3 regions of the Halomonas sp. KO116 genome follow, and region 2 is predicted to be linked to each of the others. Evidence: predicted binding sites of a transcription regulator. Region 2 holds the regulator's gene; each other region holds the start of a gene.
The links. The regulator sigma-54, encoded in region 2, starts transcription at its own class of promoters, with help from an activator protein. The targets are predictions, from matches to a motif close to TGGCACNNNNNTTGCTNT.

Region 1 (4,897 bases), 560 kb from region 2:
GGTTGTGGGCAACATTACCGGTTGCGTTAACTTGGGGGAGCAAACCACTGCGTGCCACATCTCGGCCAGCTTCAACGCCTAAATATTCGGAACGTGCCGATGCTAATGCCGCATTATTGTCTAACGCATCACGGGTAATCGTGAGGAGGTCAGCAGCTTGAGCAGGCAACACAAAAGAAGCTGTGAATACCGCTAACAGTAAGGGTCGTAAAGGGGCATTGACTGCCCAGTGTGCCAGTCGCATGGGGTTGCCTCTAAGTATCAGCGTCAGGATGGCGAACGAACTAAGCTTCTCATCTTACGAAGTCTCTCAGCTTACAAAGAATCTAAGCTTACAAACTCACTCAGCGCATTAAGCCACTCAGAAAGATGAGCATTATAGTTACATTCATGTATGTATGCTAGCCTTGAACAATCTAAAATTGTGTGTACGGCCTATTGTCAAGTCGCATCCAGCTTACCTTAGTCCAAAGCATGAGACTTTGACGATAGATGCGGCTTTCTTTTACGAAATTCCCTTGGATCAATGCCCCACTTTGTTAGCCGTGACGCTAACGTGGTTGGCTTGATCCCCAGTAGCTCCGCAGCGCCGCCCGCCCCAGACACTTTGCCGCCCGCCTTGGATAGAGCGGCAATGGTGCTTTCTTGCTGGCGCTGGCTAAGCGCATGTTCGGTTAGCAGCGGTGCTTCACTTTGTTGCCCACTAGAATGAGCCACCGAGTGCACCGAGTTATTGCGGCTTGACAAACGCGGCGGTTCACTCAGCAGCAGGTCATCAAATACCAGGCGCCGGTCCTGGGTGACGATCACCTGTCGCTCAATGACGTTTTCCAGCTCACGAATGTTGCCGGGCCAGGGGTAACGCTGGAGTATTTCTAATTGGGCGGGAGGAATACGCACGCCGGGCTTATTGAATTTAAGACAGGCACGGTGCAAAAAATGACGCGCTAGTAGCGGCACATCCTCAATCCGCTTACGTAGTGGCACCGAATCAATGGGAAAGACGTTAAGGCGGAAGTAGAGGTCTTCCCGAAAGTGGCCCGCTTCGATCATGTCACGCAGTTCACGGTTGGTCGCTGCAATGACCCGCACATCGACCTCCCGTGTGCGGTTGTCACCCACCCTTTCAAACTGCTGGTCCTGCAATACACGCAGCAGCTTACTCTGCAGCTCCAAGGGAATTTCACCGACTTCATCTAAAAACAGCGTACCGCCGTGGGCCAGCTCAAAACGCCCGGGACGATCCTGCACGGCACCGGTAAAGGCGCCTTTTACATGGCCGAAAAACTCACTCTCGAAAAGATCTCGCGGGATAGCGGCGCAGTTCACGCGGATCAGCGGCCGATCGCTGCGCGCATTGCCCGCATGAATAGCCCGGGCGATCAGCTCTTTGCCAGTACCGGATTCGCCGCTAATCAAGACATTGGCATTAGTGGGCGCGACCATCTCTATCTGTTTAATCAGTTGTGCCACCGCCGGGCTATTGCCCACGATATCGCGGTGATTTAACTCCGCTTTTATCTCTTCTTGGAGGTATTCGTTCTCTAGCTCTAGGCGCTGTTTGAGCGTCTCCACTTCAGCCAGCGCATCGCGCAGCTGCTGCTCGGCGCGCTTACGCTCACGAATATCACGAAACAACACTACTGCCCCGACCAAACGGCCCATCTCGAAAATCGGTGTACTGGTGTACTCGACCGGGATCGCTTCGCCGTTTTTATGCCAAAACACTTCGTTATCGACGTGATGGACCTGACCATCACTAAACGAGGCATGAATCGGGCACTGCTGCACCGGAAATTGGCTGCCATCGGCGTGGGTGTGATGGAACATCAGATGCGCGTCGTGGCCCACCATGTCCTCGGTACTCCAGCCTAAAATGCGCTCCGCGGCGGGATTAACAAAGGTGGTTTTACCCTCGGCATCCAGGCCATAAATGCCCTCGCCTGCCGCGCCGAGAATCAGCTGGTTCTGCTTCTCAATGCGCTCGAAGACCTGCTCGACACGCTGCCAGCCCACTTCACCCTGGCGGTGCTGGCGACCAAGCTCTGCCTTGGCACGTCGCTGCTCGGCTTTATTACGATCAATCAGCGTTAACAGAAGCTGGTCAGAGTCTTCAATGCACTGGGCATAAACCTCTACCCGGTAGGGCTGGCGCAGCATATCGAGTATCACCAAATCATCCGACCAGGCGGTTTTTTGCACCAGCGCCTCATCCGTAAAGCTCACCCATAGCGGCAGTGACGCACTCAAACGGTGGCTAAAGGGAGCCGCTAGAGACATGCCTTGCTCAATACCTGTTTGCTCAGTACATAGCTGTTCAATGCATAGCAGCTCACAGGCAGCCGGATTGGCAGCCAATAGCTGATCGGTAAAGGGGTCGATCACAATCATGGCAAGCGGTGAGTAGCCGCCCATGAGTGCAGAGGCTGTGGCGTGCGTGGTTTCCTGCATAAGCATTAGCTACTACCTCAGGATTCAAGGTGATCTTCACTAATGAACCATTCAATTCCCACGCCAGTTACGATTTTTCGTTAATAAAACAACGAAATATCGTTATTTACGATTTTTCGTAACTATTCGAGTGATTCAAAACCAATGCCAAAAAAATAAATTAATTAAAAACAAACGGTTAATCAGCACAATCAAGAGTTGGCACATAAATCGCAATACAAACAGTGATAGTGCGATAGCGCCACACGCTTAATCTCTTTTGCACCAGGAAGGCGCAGCCATCGGTTTTATTGCTCCTATTTATTGCTCCTAGCAGGAAACTCTAAAACTCTTGGGTTAAGCGTTAATTAACCGAAATGACACAGGAGACATGCTTATGTCTTATCTAATGCCCAGTGAATTTGTCACCAAGCTGGTGGATCAGGGTGAATCAAAAATCTATATGGGCACCCGGGATACACTTATTCGCTCCTTTATGGCGGGAGCTACCCTGGCGTTGGCAGTTATTTTCGCCATTACCATAGCGACACAAACAGGCAACTTCTTGATAGGGGCGCTGCTCTTTCCGGTCGGCTTTGTGATGCTTTACCTGATGGGCTATGACCTGCTCACTGGTGTTTTCACACTGGTGCCTCTTGCATGGCTCGACAAGCGGCCTGGCGTCACACTACCCCGAATGCTGAAGTGCTGGGGGCTGGTAGGGCTCGGCAATCTTGGGGGTGCCCTATTTATCGCCACCTTCGGTTACTTGAACTTCACCATGGGCGGCACTGAAGAGATCAACGCTGTCGGCCAAACGATGATGACCGTCGGTGAAAGCCGAACGGTGGGTTATCAGGATGCCGGCATTGCCGGTTGGATCGTGCTCTTCCTAAGAGGCATGTTCTGCAACTGGATGGTGTCCATGGGCGTGGTGGGTGCTGCCATCTCTACAACGGTTTCCGGCAAAATCATGGCCATGTGGATGCCGATTATTGTCTTCTTCTATCTCGGTTTTGAGCACTCCGTTGTCAACATGTTCCTGTTCCCGATTGGTCTGATGATGGGCGCTGACTTCACTCTGTATCAATACATTATGTGGAACGAAATCCCCACCGTACTAGGCAACTTGGTAGGCGGTTTGACGCTGGTTGGCTTGGTTCTCTACACCACCCACGTCCGCACTCAGGCCAAAAAAGTCTTTTCTTGATCGCAGCCTATTAGGCAAAAAAGGGCGTCAAACGCCCTTAACTCTAAAGGAGAACCATCATGGATAAGCTCGAAATGCGTCATACTCTGCTCGCCGCCAAAGCGCGTAAAAAAATGAGCTGGGACGACATTGGTAAAACGGTTGGCATGTCGCCGGTCTGGGTCGCTTCCGCCTGCTACGGCATGAATAGCGCCAGCAGCGATGTGGCTCATCAAATATGCGATACGCTGGGCGTGGAAAGCGACGTCGCCGAAGCGTTAGTGGCGTTTCCCACCAAAGCCTGGGACGAAGCAATTCCCCAGGACCCCTTCATCTACCGCCTGTATGAAGTGGTCGGCGTTTATGGGGAAACCTTGAAGGACGTCGTGCAGGAGAAGTTCGGCGACGGCATCATGAGCGCCATCAACTTCACCATGGAAGTCGACAAAATCGAAGACCCCAAAGGCGACCGGGTTTTGCTAACGTTAAACGGCAAGTTTTTGCCCTATAAGTCTTGGTAACTCAAGCGAAGGACTCGACCCTCGCCACGCTGCGCTCAACCGCCGAGCAGTAACCGGCACCGAACAGCAGCAGGTGATTCAACAGCGGGTAAAGCTGAAACAGCGCTTCACGCCTCGGCCAGTCGGTCGGGGCGTCGCCGTTCCAGTAGGCGTCAAAAAAGGCCTCGCCGGGCGAGCCAAACAAGGTCAGCATCGCTAAATCCACTTCCGGGTAGTGGCAATATATCGCGGGGTCTATCAGAGCGGGCCCCTGCGGGGTGGTGAGTACATTCCCCGACCAACAATCACCATGCAGCAGGCTGGGTGGTGCATCGGGCAGCCAGCGCTCTAGATCTTCGGCCAAGCGCTCGATGCGCTCGCGCAGCTGGCTATCCAGCAGCCCTTGCTGGTAGCACGCCTCGCTAAGGGGGAGCAGGCGGCGTTCACGCTGGAAAGCCCGCCCATCACTAAGCGGCGCATTAGGCTGGGGAGTGAGCCCACAGGCATTATCCTGATGCCAGCCGTGGGCATCGCCAATCACTTCGTGCAAGCTGCGCAGCCCTTCGCCAAGCGCAGTTGCGTTCTGCGGCCTGGGCACCGTGTCTAACGACTCAATGACCAGCCAGCCGTCTGCCAGTCCGAACACTTCCGGCACCACTAGCTTCGCACAGGCATTGCGCAGGGTACGCAAGCCTTCTGCTTCACCACGCAACCGAGCAGCGTCGTCATGCTTGATCACCACCTGCCCCTGCCGCGTCTCCAGGCGATAAACAGCAGC
Region 2 (4,897 bases):
ACACGTCCACTCAGGTCTTGCTGATGTCAGGCTCTGCTCGCCTGATCGCACCGGATGAAGGTTGGCAGTTAGATACCGAATTATTGCACTATGACGGGCTAAACCAGCATGCATGGAGTGAAACACCGGTAGTGCTACAACAGCCACCCCAGCAAATGAACGCGTCGCGCATGGACGTCTGGCTTAACGAAAGCCAAGTGCGCTTAACTGATAATGTGCGTGGCACGCACCCTCCGGCCACGCAACGCTAACAGGATTTGCCATGAAATCACTGCTATATAGCGCCCTTTTTGCCCTTGCGGTACCGCTCTCGGCACTGGCCCAAAACAGCCAGGCCCCGGTAGAAGTCGAAGCCGACCGCTTAGACCTTGACCAGCGAGCGGGAACCGCTGTCTATACAGGCAATGTCGATATTCGCCAAGGCGGAATGCAATTACGTGGCGAGCGAGTAGAGATCGAACGCAACGAGGCAGGCGAGCTCTCCCGCGCGACCTCCACCGGTGAGCGCGCCTACTTACGTCATCAAGCTGAAGGGCAAGAAGGCCCTACGGAAGGGTGGGCAAGGCGCATTATTTATCATGTCGCTGAACGCCGCGTTGAGCTGATCGACCAAGCCGAATTAACGCAACAAGAAGACACCTTCACCGGCGGTCGCCTTGAGTATTTTATTGACCGTGAAGTCATTCAGGCCCGCTCTGACGTTGACGGCAGCGAAACCCAGCGCATACGTATGACGCTTCAGCCCGAACAATAGGGAGCCAAGCCTTGGCAACTACAGACACCACGCCAATCAAAACCCTATATGCCCACCACTTGGCCAAAAGCTATAAGCGACGCCGAGTCGTTAAAGACATCAATTTAGAGATCTCCCAAGGTAGCGTTGTGGGCTTACTGGGCCCTAACGGCGCGGGTAAAACCACCTCGTTTTATATGATTGTGGGGCTGGTGAAATCCGATGCTGGCAAAGTGGGTATCGACGATGTAGATCTAACCCGCGCCCCAATGCATGAACGCGCTGCGGCGGGTATCGGCTACCTTCCGCAAGAAGCGTCTATTTTTCGTAAATTATCGGTTGCCGATAATATTATGGCGATACTCGAAACGCGCAAAAAGCTCAGCCGTAGCGACCGCGAGCAGCGCCTGGAAGCGCTACTTGAAGATTTTCACATTACCCATATTCGCGACAACCTGGGCATGAGCCTTTCAGGCGGTGAACGCAGGCGTGTGGAGATTGCTCGCTCACTGGCGACAGAACCCGCATTCATTCTGCTGGACGAACCCTTTGCTGGCGTAGACCCCATTTCGGTGGGCGAGATCAAAACCATTATTCGGGCATTAAAGCAGCGCCACATCGGCGTACTGATCACCGACCACAACGTGCGCGAAACCCTGGATATTTGTGACATCGCCTACATCGTAGGCGATGGTCAAATCATCGCCAGCGGCTCTCCAGCCTCGATACTCACTAACCAGAAAGTGCGAGAGGTTTATCTAGGCGCCGATTTCCGCCTCTAGCTTATTTTTCACGTCTAATTAGCGCTCTCCAACAACTTTACTACCAATGGCATGCTTATTGCACTTGCACCGGAGACCTACTCGCACTAGGGTGGAGCATTCTGATTAACGAGTGGTTCTCAGATGGTCATGAAAGCTTCTCTTCAACTGCGCATCGGCACACAGCTGACCATGACACCTCAGCTGCAGCAGGCCATTGCCCTGTTACAGCTATCAACGCTGGACTTACGACAAGAAATTCAGCAGGCCCTAGATGCCAACCCCATGCTGGAACAAGAGGATGAATTTGGCGAACAGGCTGCCAGCGAGCCCAAAGAGGAAGAGTGGTCAGAGAGCATTCCCACCGAGCTCTCGGTAGATAGTGACTGGTCTGATACCTACCAAGATATGGGCAGTCACGGCGGCACCAGCAGCGAAGGACCTGATTTTGAGCGCCAAGCGGCTGGCCAGAGTCTTCATGGGCATTTGCAGTGGCAGCTCGCCATGACTGATTTTGGCGCGCGAGAGCAACTTGTCGCAGAAAGTCTTATCGACGCGCTAGATGCTAATGGCTATTTAACCCAGCCGCTCAACGACATCCGTGAAGGGCTTCGCGCCCAAGGCGTCGATGGGCTTAGCCAGCGCGAAGTAGAAACCATTCTACTTAAGCTTCAGCAATTTGAGCCAACAGGAATATTCGCCCGCGACCTGCGTGAGTGCCTGATGCTGCAGCTGGCCACTCTTCCCGATGACACGCCGTTGCTGGTTCCTGCCCGCCGCTTAGTACGGCAGTTTCTGGAAGCACTAGGCAAAGATGACATGCGCTTACTTAAACGCCGCCTGGGACTCGATGATGACCAGCTGGCTGATGTCATTCTCCTTATTCGTAGCCTTGATCCACGCCCAGGCAGCGCCTATGGCGATACCGATGATAGTTACGTAACGCCCGACCTGGTCGTACGCCATGACCACGAAGGCTGGCACTTAGAGCTCAATCCTGAGGCATTGCCAAGACTGCGCATTCAGCCCGACTACGCCAGCTTAATAAAGCGTGCGGATAAAAGTCAGGATAATCAGTTTTTAAAAGAACACCTGCAGGAAGCGCGCTGGCTGATCAAGAGCCTCTCTAGCCGCAACGATACGCTACTGCGCGTTGGCCGCGAGATTATCACCCGGCAAATTGGCTTTTTAGAACACGGCGAAGAAGCCATGAAGCCGCTCATATTGGCCGATATCGCCGAGGCCGTGGAAATGCACGAATCGACTATTTCCAGGGTGACCACTCAGAAATTTATTCATACGCCTCGCGGCGTATTTGAACTCAAATACTTTTTCTCAAGCCAAGTCAGCGGCCAGGATGGTGACAGCCATTCAAGCACCGCTATCCGCGCTCGGCTTAAGAAATTGGTTCAAGAGGAGCCGCCAGGCAAGCCGCTTTCTGATAGCCGCTTAGTCACGCTATTAGGAGAGGGGGGAATTCAAGTAGCGCGTCGAACGGTGGCTAAATACCGTGAAGCCATGGGCATTCCCTCCTCTAGCGAGCGACGTCGTTTGCGCTAGCACAAATCAACGTTTTAGGGAAACTCTCGACAAGGGCTTTGCAACGCGGCAAAAAGGGTTACAATCGAAGTACAGTCCGATGGATAAGGAGTACGTCAATGCAAGTTAATATCACTGGTCATCACGTAGAACTGACTGACGCCTTGCGTGACTATGTCAATGAAAAGCTTGAACGTGTAGAGCGCCATTACGACAATATAACCACGGTGCAAGTCACCTTATCTGTGGAGAAAGAGCGCCAACAGGCAGCCTGTACACTGCACGCAGCAGGAGCAGATTTGCATGCGGAAGCCTTAGACAGTGATATGTACGCCGCAATTGACGCATTAGCGGACAAAATTGATCGTCAACTCGTTAAACATAAGGAAAAAGCACAAGCTCGCGCCCAAGGCGCAGGCGTGCGTTAATTCAATGACGTTGGAAACCATACTCCCCCCGGAACGTGTTCTCTTTGACGTCCCCGGGGGCAGCAAAAAAAGGGTGCTGGAGTTTTTCAGCACCTTTATTGCCCAAAATATCCCCAGTCTGGACAGTCAAGAAGTGTTTAGCCGTTTAATTGGCCGTGAACGCTTAGGCAGTACCGGGATTGGTAACGGCGTGGCTATTCCCCACGCGCGTAGCCCTCACTGCTCTGCCCCAATCGCTGGTTTTTTAAAACTCGCAGAAGCAATTGATTTTGATGCTATCGACGGCGACCCGGTGGATCTGGTGTTTGTATTGCTAGTTCCAGAAGAGGCTGATGACACACATCTCTCTCTGCTCGGCCAGGTAGCGACCATCATGAACGATGCAGATACGCGTCAGAAGCTGCGTAAAGCAGGCAGCCAGCGCGAACTACTTGAGTTGCTTACCGCTAAAATTCGTGAGCAAACAATCTCCTGAAGGCCTAAGCCTGCCAAGCGGTACTCAACGGCAGGTTGATTTGCGCTCACCCCCTTAACGCAGCTTGATCAAAGCAAAGAGAGACTCTATGCAACTTGTGATCATTAGCGGCCGCTCTGGGTCAGGTAAATCTATCGCCTTACAAGCGCTCGAGGACCTTGGCTATTATGCGATTGATAACCTTCCTGCCATGCTGCTGGGTTCGTTGGTGGACGAACTACGCGACCAGGGCGACCGAGCCCATTTGGCGGTCAGCATTGACGCACGTAACTTGCCTGGCGCGCTAGAGCGACTGCCCTCTATGTTAGAGGAGCTGCGGCAACGCAATATTGCTTTTCAAGTGATCTATTTGACCACAGACGCCCGCATATTGCTTGAGCGTTACTCCGCCACTCGTCGTCGCCACCCGCTCACGCGCGACAGCGAAATGACACTTGAAGAAGCCATCAATAAAGAAGAAGAGACGCTACACGATATACGTGATCTGGCTGATTTATTGATCGATACTTCACGGCTATCGGTTCACGATTTACGTCGTCGCATTACTGACCAGGTCGCCCATCAGCGGCGCGATAAGCTCACGCTGACGCTTGAGTCGTTTGGTTATAAGCGCGGTGTACCGCTGGATGCTGATTTGGTTTTCGACGTGCGCTGCCTGCCAAACCCTTATTGGGACCCAACGCTACGCCAATTCACAGGCCGCGATGCGAACATAGTGGCCTTCTTAAGCGGTTATCCCATCGTAGACGCCATGAGTAACGATATTCAGGCTTGGCTTGAGCGCTGGCTACCCGCTTACCAAGATAGCCAGCGTAGCTACATGACTATTGCGATTGGCTGCACCGGTGGGCAACACCGCTCGGTCTATATGGTTGAACAGCTAGCAGAGCGATTAGTACACAGTATGGGCGAAATTCAATTACGTCATCGCGAGTTAGGCTTGCAGTATACATTAAATGAG
Region 3 (4,897 bases), 1.6 Mb from region 2:
TAGGTGGCGTTCTTGCCCAACGCGATAGGTAGCTTCCACGTGGGGCATTAGGTCATTAAAAAAAGCGCTACGGGCGGGTTCGTTGTGGCCATCTACCCACCAGCTGCGGCTACCGGGCATAATGAAAACTGCTGGGGGGATATGCCCTGCGCGAATTAACCTGTCGGCTACCTGTTGAAGATTGCCGCGGGAAACCCAGTCGCGGTCGGTGCCAAAGGAGCCGTGTAGCATGTAAATGACGGGATAGGGCGTGGTTGCCTGGGTGTCATAATTATCAGGTAAATAAACGCTATAGGGGTAGTCGTAACCGAGGGTGGGTGAGGAAAAGTGATGGTGCTCAACGTCGCTTGCCAAGCTGTGCCCGCTGAGTGTTAGCCACCCAATCAAAGTGGTGAGTAGGGTGCGACATCGGTAGGAGAGGAAAGGTGGTTTTGGGATGAACACGTTTTCTCCGGAATTAAAATAGTTTAATAAAGTCGGACAGCGCGACGGCAATGGTTGTTCATCGTAGTTATGCCAAGTTGTTATGCAGACTCGTTACGCAGCATAGTTACACAGAGTAGTTATGCAGAATAGCAGGTTAGGCGTATGTAGCGGCGGGAGGCCCAATGCGAAAAGTTGAAGAGATCTATTGGTTGCGCGCTTACGGCTGTATAGCCGTTTTTTTGTTTCATTTATTAGATCACGTCAATCAACGCCTCGATAATGTCGCCACTGATTTAATGCGCCTGCCGTTAGTGCTGGGTACGCCAATCTTTTTGTTTATATCGGTCTTTGTGTTTGCTGTTCGCTACGATAAATCCGTGCCGGAGGGGTTTCTTACTCAGCGCGTAAAGTATGTGATGGTGCCGTACTTTGTGTATGGCTTTATTTATTCCACCGCTGAATGGTTAAGCCAAAAGACGTCGGATGAGCCGGTGGGGTTCGTGGCTAATGCTATCGAGTATTACGTTTATGCGGGCTGGCATGGCTATTTTTTGATTATTGCGATGCAGTTTTACGTGGCTTATTGGCTGTTTACCCGCTGGCAGCTGTGGCGATTAAATCCGGTGCCATGGTTGTGGGGTGCCTGCGTCATCAGCATGGCGTATTGGGGGCTGGCTTATTGGTTTGATGTTGATTTGCCCGGCTACCTGCTGTGGATCGCCCCGCTGGGGTGGATCTATGTGTTTTTCCTGGCGCTGGTGCTAGTGCGCTACTACCCGCTAGCCCCAGAGGGGGTACTCGCTGAGCGGCCCACCTGGATGCAGCAATTGGCGCACCCGGCGTGGTTGGTGCTGTTGGTGGCGCTACTTATAGCGGCGACGTTTGCGGGTTGGCTGGCGTTTTCATCCAAAGAGGTGTGGGTGATCCCATTCTTCGTGCTGTTTACGCTTTGCGCCATGCGTTATTTGGCTGGGCGCCCGGCGCCGTTGTGGGTGCGCCACATCAATGCGTATTCGTTTGGGATTTACTTGGCCCACCCCATGTTCTTTGTGCTTGCCGATCTGGTGGTTGAGCCTTTGTCGTTGCCGATTGGCGTGTATGCGCTGGTACTCATCGTCGTGGGTCTCGTCGGGTCGGTGGCCCTTAATAAATTGGCGAATACCACCACGCTGGGAGCGATGCTGTTTGGCAAGCGCTTGAAGGTTCGTTAATGGGAAAATGTTAGTGCATAAATCGAAAGGCACGGCTTACCGCTTCGATGTGTAAGCGAGATCCGGGTCGTTAGGCAGCATGGCGGATGGGTATTCATCGGCCTGGCTAAGCAAGCGGCCGCTGTACGTTTTTAGGCGAGTGGGGCAGTCATGCAAGCGCTGTAAAAAATCGTCAATCGCGCTGGCGTCATCCAGCTCAGGATCAAATCCACCTAAGCGCTCAAGCCAGGCCCGCCTGACGGCGATGTAGGGCGGTAACAGCAGCGTGCTTGCCAATAAGCGGCGCAGGATGCGTTTGGCTAATGATGGCTGAGCAAGGCCAACAATTAAGGCATCAAGGCTGTAGGTGTTCAATTGCGGGTAGAGTGAGCCCCAGAGGCTGGCAGGCAGTGGCTGTTTCTGCAGCGCAATAATTAACCACTCAGCTTGGCTGGCAAAGGCTGCTTTATTGAGGCGTGCGCCTAGTGGTAGCTTGGGGGTGATCAAGCAATGAGTGTGGTAACGCTGCTCAATCGAGCTGAGACGCGCATGGGCTTGCGTGCTCGTTACCAAAATGGGCAGCAAGTGGTCGGCTACGCCAGAATCACGTATGGATTTTAAGTGGCGTGGCAACATGTTACCCGTCACCATGGCATCAACGATAAAGCAAACCGATCCCATTTGCCGACTCCGATTGTGAGCAAATCTATCAAATTGTAATTTATTGTAGTAGCTGGCTTATTTGCGTAGCAAGTAAAAAAACTTGCGAGCCAAAAAAGAGGGCTCACTATTATTTATGCACTTTATTGGCGCATAAGGCATTATTTTTGCTCTGTATTGGTGCGTCATGCCTTTCTTAAACAGCTTCCGGGCCTGTATTTAGCCGCTTTGCGTCATCAAGAGGCATCCTGATCCACTTTTTAACAGTTATAAAACAATTGGTTGCTGTTTTTCTATGCCATATTGGTGCAGAGTTGGCATGCTCTCTGCATTATATTTGCAAGCGGCTAGCGGGCCGTAGGCATAAGTCCTACGACGTGCTAAAACGATAGCCGGTTTGAAATGCTCGCTGAGCGATTTGTTCACTAATGTCAGGCAAACGTTGAGCGAACAAGAATGACAAACGTGCGGTTTAGCGCGTATTTTGTCGAACAACACATTTATCGGTAGCTTACAGTCGTTAGCTTTAAGCCACGCTCATACCGGAGGACTCTATGTCAGCCAAGACTCTCGCGCTAATTGAAGAACATGATGTTAAGTGGGTAGATCTGCGTTTCACCGACACACGCGGCAAAGAACAGCACGTTACTGTGCCTGCTCGCGATGTGAACGAAGAATTCTTTGAGAATGGCCAGATGTTTGATGGCTCTTCTATCGAAGGTTGGAAGGGCATTAACGAATCCGACATGATTCTGCGCCCGGAAGATGGCACTGGCTATCTCGACCCCTTCACCGAAGATGCGACGCTGGTGCTGCGCTGCGACATCATCGAGCCGGCCACTATGCAGGGCTACGATCGTGACCCGCGCTCCATCGCTAAGCGCGCTGAAGCTTATCTAGAGTCTACTGGCCTGGGCGACACCGCGTTTTTCGGTCCTGAGCCTGAATTCTTTATTTTTGACGAAGTACATTGGAAGTCTGACATTCAGGGCTCCATGTACAAAATCACGTCTGACGAAGGCGCCTGGGCGACCAATAGCCAGGTAGAAGGCGGCAACCTGGGCCACCGCCCGCGCGTTAAAGGCGGCTACTTCCCGGTTCCCCCGGTTGATAGCTTCCACGATATTCGTGGCGCGATGTGTAACACCCTGGAAGCGATTGGTCAGACGGTCGAGGTTCACCACCACGAAGTTGCCAACGCGGGTCAGAACGAAATCGGCGTTAAATTCAACACGCTGGTGAAGAAAGCTGACGAAGTTCAGGAAATGAAGTACGTGATCCACAATGTGGCGCACGCGTATGGCAAAACGGCGACCTTTATGCCGAAGCCGCTGGTAGGCGATAACGGTTCTGGTATGCACGTTCACCAGTCGTTCTGGAAAGGTGGTGAGAACCAGTTCGCCGGTGACGAGTACGCTGGCCTGTCTGAAATGGCGCTTTTCTACATCGGCGGCATCATCAAGCACGCTCGTGCCCTGAACGCCTTTACTAACGCTTCTACCAACTCGTACAAGCGTCTGGTGCCAGGCTTTGAAGCGCCGGTAATGCTGGCCTACAGTGCCCGCAACCGTTCTGCTTCAATCCGTATTCCTTACACCGCTAGCCCGAAAGGCAAGCGCGTTGAGGCTCGCTTCCCTGATCCGACTGCCAACCCGTACCTGGCATTCTCTGCCATGTTGATGGCCGGTATCGACGGTATCAAGAACAAGATCCATCCTGGCGATGCTATGGATAAAAACCTGTACGACCTGCCGCCAGAAGAAGGCAAGCTAGTACCGACCGTAGCGCACAGCCTGGATCAAGCACTGGAAGCCCTCGATGCTGACCGTGCGTTCCTGACCGAAGGTGGCGTGTTCACCGACGAAATGATCGATGCCTACATCGAGCTCAAGATGGAAGAAGTGGAGCGTATCCGTATGACGACGCACCCCATCGAGTTTGATATGTACTACAGCTGCTAATCAGCGTATTAACCCCTAGCCTGGCTGCTATTATCAGCTAGGCGCTGGTAACAGTTGATAAAGACGCAGTTGATAAAAATGCAGTTGATCAAAATAGTATCAAAACCCCGCTTCGGCGGGGTTTTGTCGTTATTGAGGTTGTGACAAGTGTGAGGAGCGGTATGGGCAAGCTAACCACGTGCGCGATCAGCTTCTTGATGGCTGCTGCACTGAGCATTGAGGCGACCATCATTTCAGGTGCCGCTTTCGGGCAGACGGTTTTCAGGGTCATTGATGAGCACGGTAACGTTACGTTTACCGATAACCCTGGCCGCGGCGGTGAGGCGTTGGAATTGGCACCGTTGCCAAGCCTACCACCTGGGTTAAGCGCGGCTACGGCCAGTGTGGCAACGCCCGCTACTGAGCGCCCACGTGGCAAGCCAGGGCAGCCTTTTATGCCTTATGACCACTTTTCGATTGCGCTGCCCCAGCAAGGCGCACGGCTGCCGGAGCGAAGCACCGCGGTGGAAGTGGCCATTGCGCCTCCGCTGCGCGATGACCACCAAGTGCGGCTGATAGTGAATGGAGAGATTAGCCAGACCGCGCTGCACAGTGATGTTTTCTGGTTAACAGGGCTTCCTGCGGGGCAGCACGAGCTTCAAGCAGAGCTATTGGATAGTA

Region 1: a site for sigma-54 is predicted at 2,651-2,668, ahead of KO116_RS15865 (formate/nitrite transporter family protein). Genes of this name have one in related genera too.
Region 3: a site for sigma-54 is predicted at 2,592-2,609, ahead of glnA (glutamate--ammonia ligase). Genes of this name have one in related genera too.

What each region holds. Positions count from the first base shown of each region.
Region 1 covers NZ_CP011052.1:3,448,153-3,453,049, forward strand. The annotation lists gene KO116_RS15855 (TolC family outer membrane protein) at 1-244, opposite strand, end outside; gene KO116_RS15860 (sigma-54 interaction domain-containing protein) at 463-2,457, opposite strand; gene KO116_RS15865 (formate/nitrite transporter family protein) at 2,828-3,640, shown strand; gene cynS (cyanase) at 3,700-4,140, shown strand; gene KO116_RS15875 (fructosamine kinase family protein) at 4,142-4,897, opposite strand, start outside.
Region 2 covers NZ_CP011052.1:2,884,694-2,889,590, forward strand. The annotation lists gene lptC (LPS export ABC transporter periplasmic protein LptC) at 1-251, shown strand, start outside; gene lptA (lipopolysaccharide transport periplasmic protein LptA) at 263-754, shown strand; gene lptB (LPS export ABC transporter ATP-binding protein) at 766-1,515, shown strand; gene KO116_RS13370 (RNA polymerase factor sigma-54) at 1,639-3,054, shown strand; gene hpf (ribosome hibernation-promoting factor, HPF/YfiA family) at 3,153-3,461, shown strand; gene KO116_RS13380 (PTS sugar transporter subunit IIA) at 3,466-3,936, shown strand; gene rapZ (RNase adapter RapZ) at 4,025-4,897, shown strand, end outside.
Region 3 covers NZ_CP011052.1:4,453,355-4,458,251, reverse strand. The annotation lists gene KO116_RS20425 (alpha/beta hydrolase) at 1-444, opposite strand, end outside; gene KO116_RS20420 (acyltransferase family protein) at 609-1,637, shown strand; gene KO116_RS20415 (hypothetical protein) at 1,674-2,297, opposite strand; gene glnA (glutamate--ammonia ligase) at 2,831-4,237, shown strand; gene KO116_RS20405 (DUF4124 domain-containing protein) at 4,399-4,897, shown strand, end outside.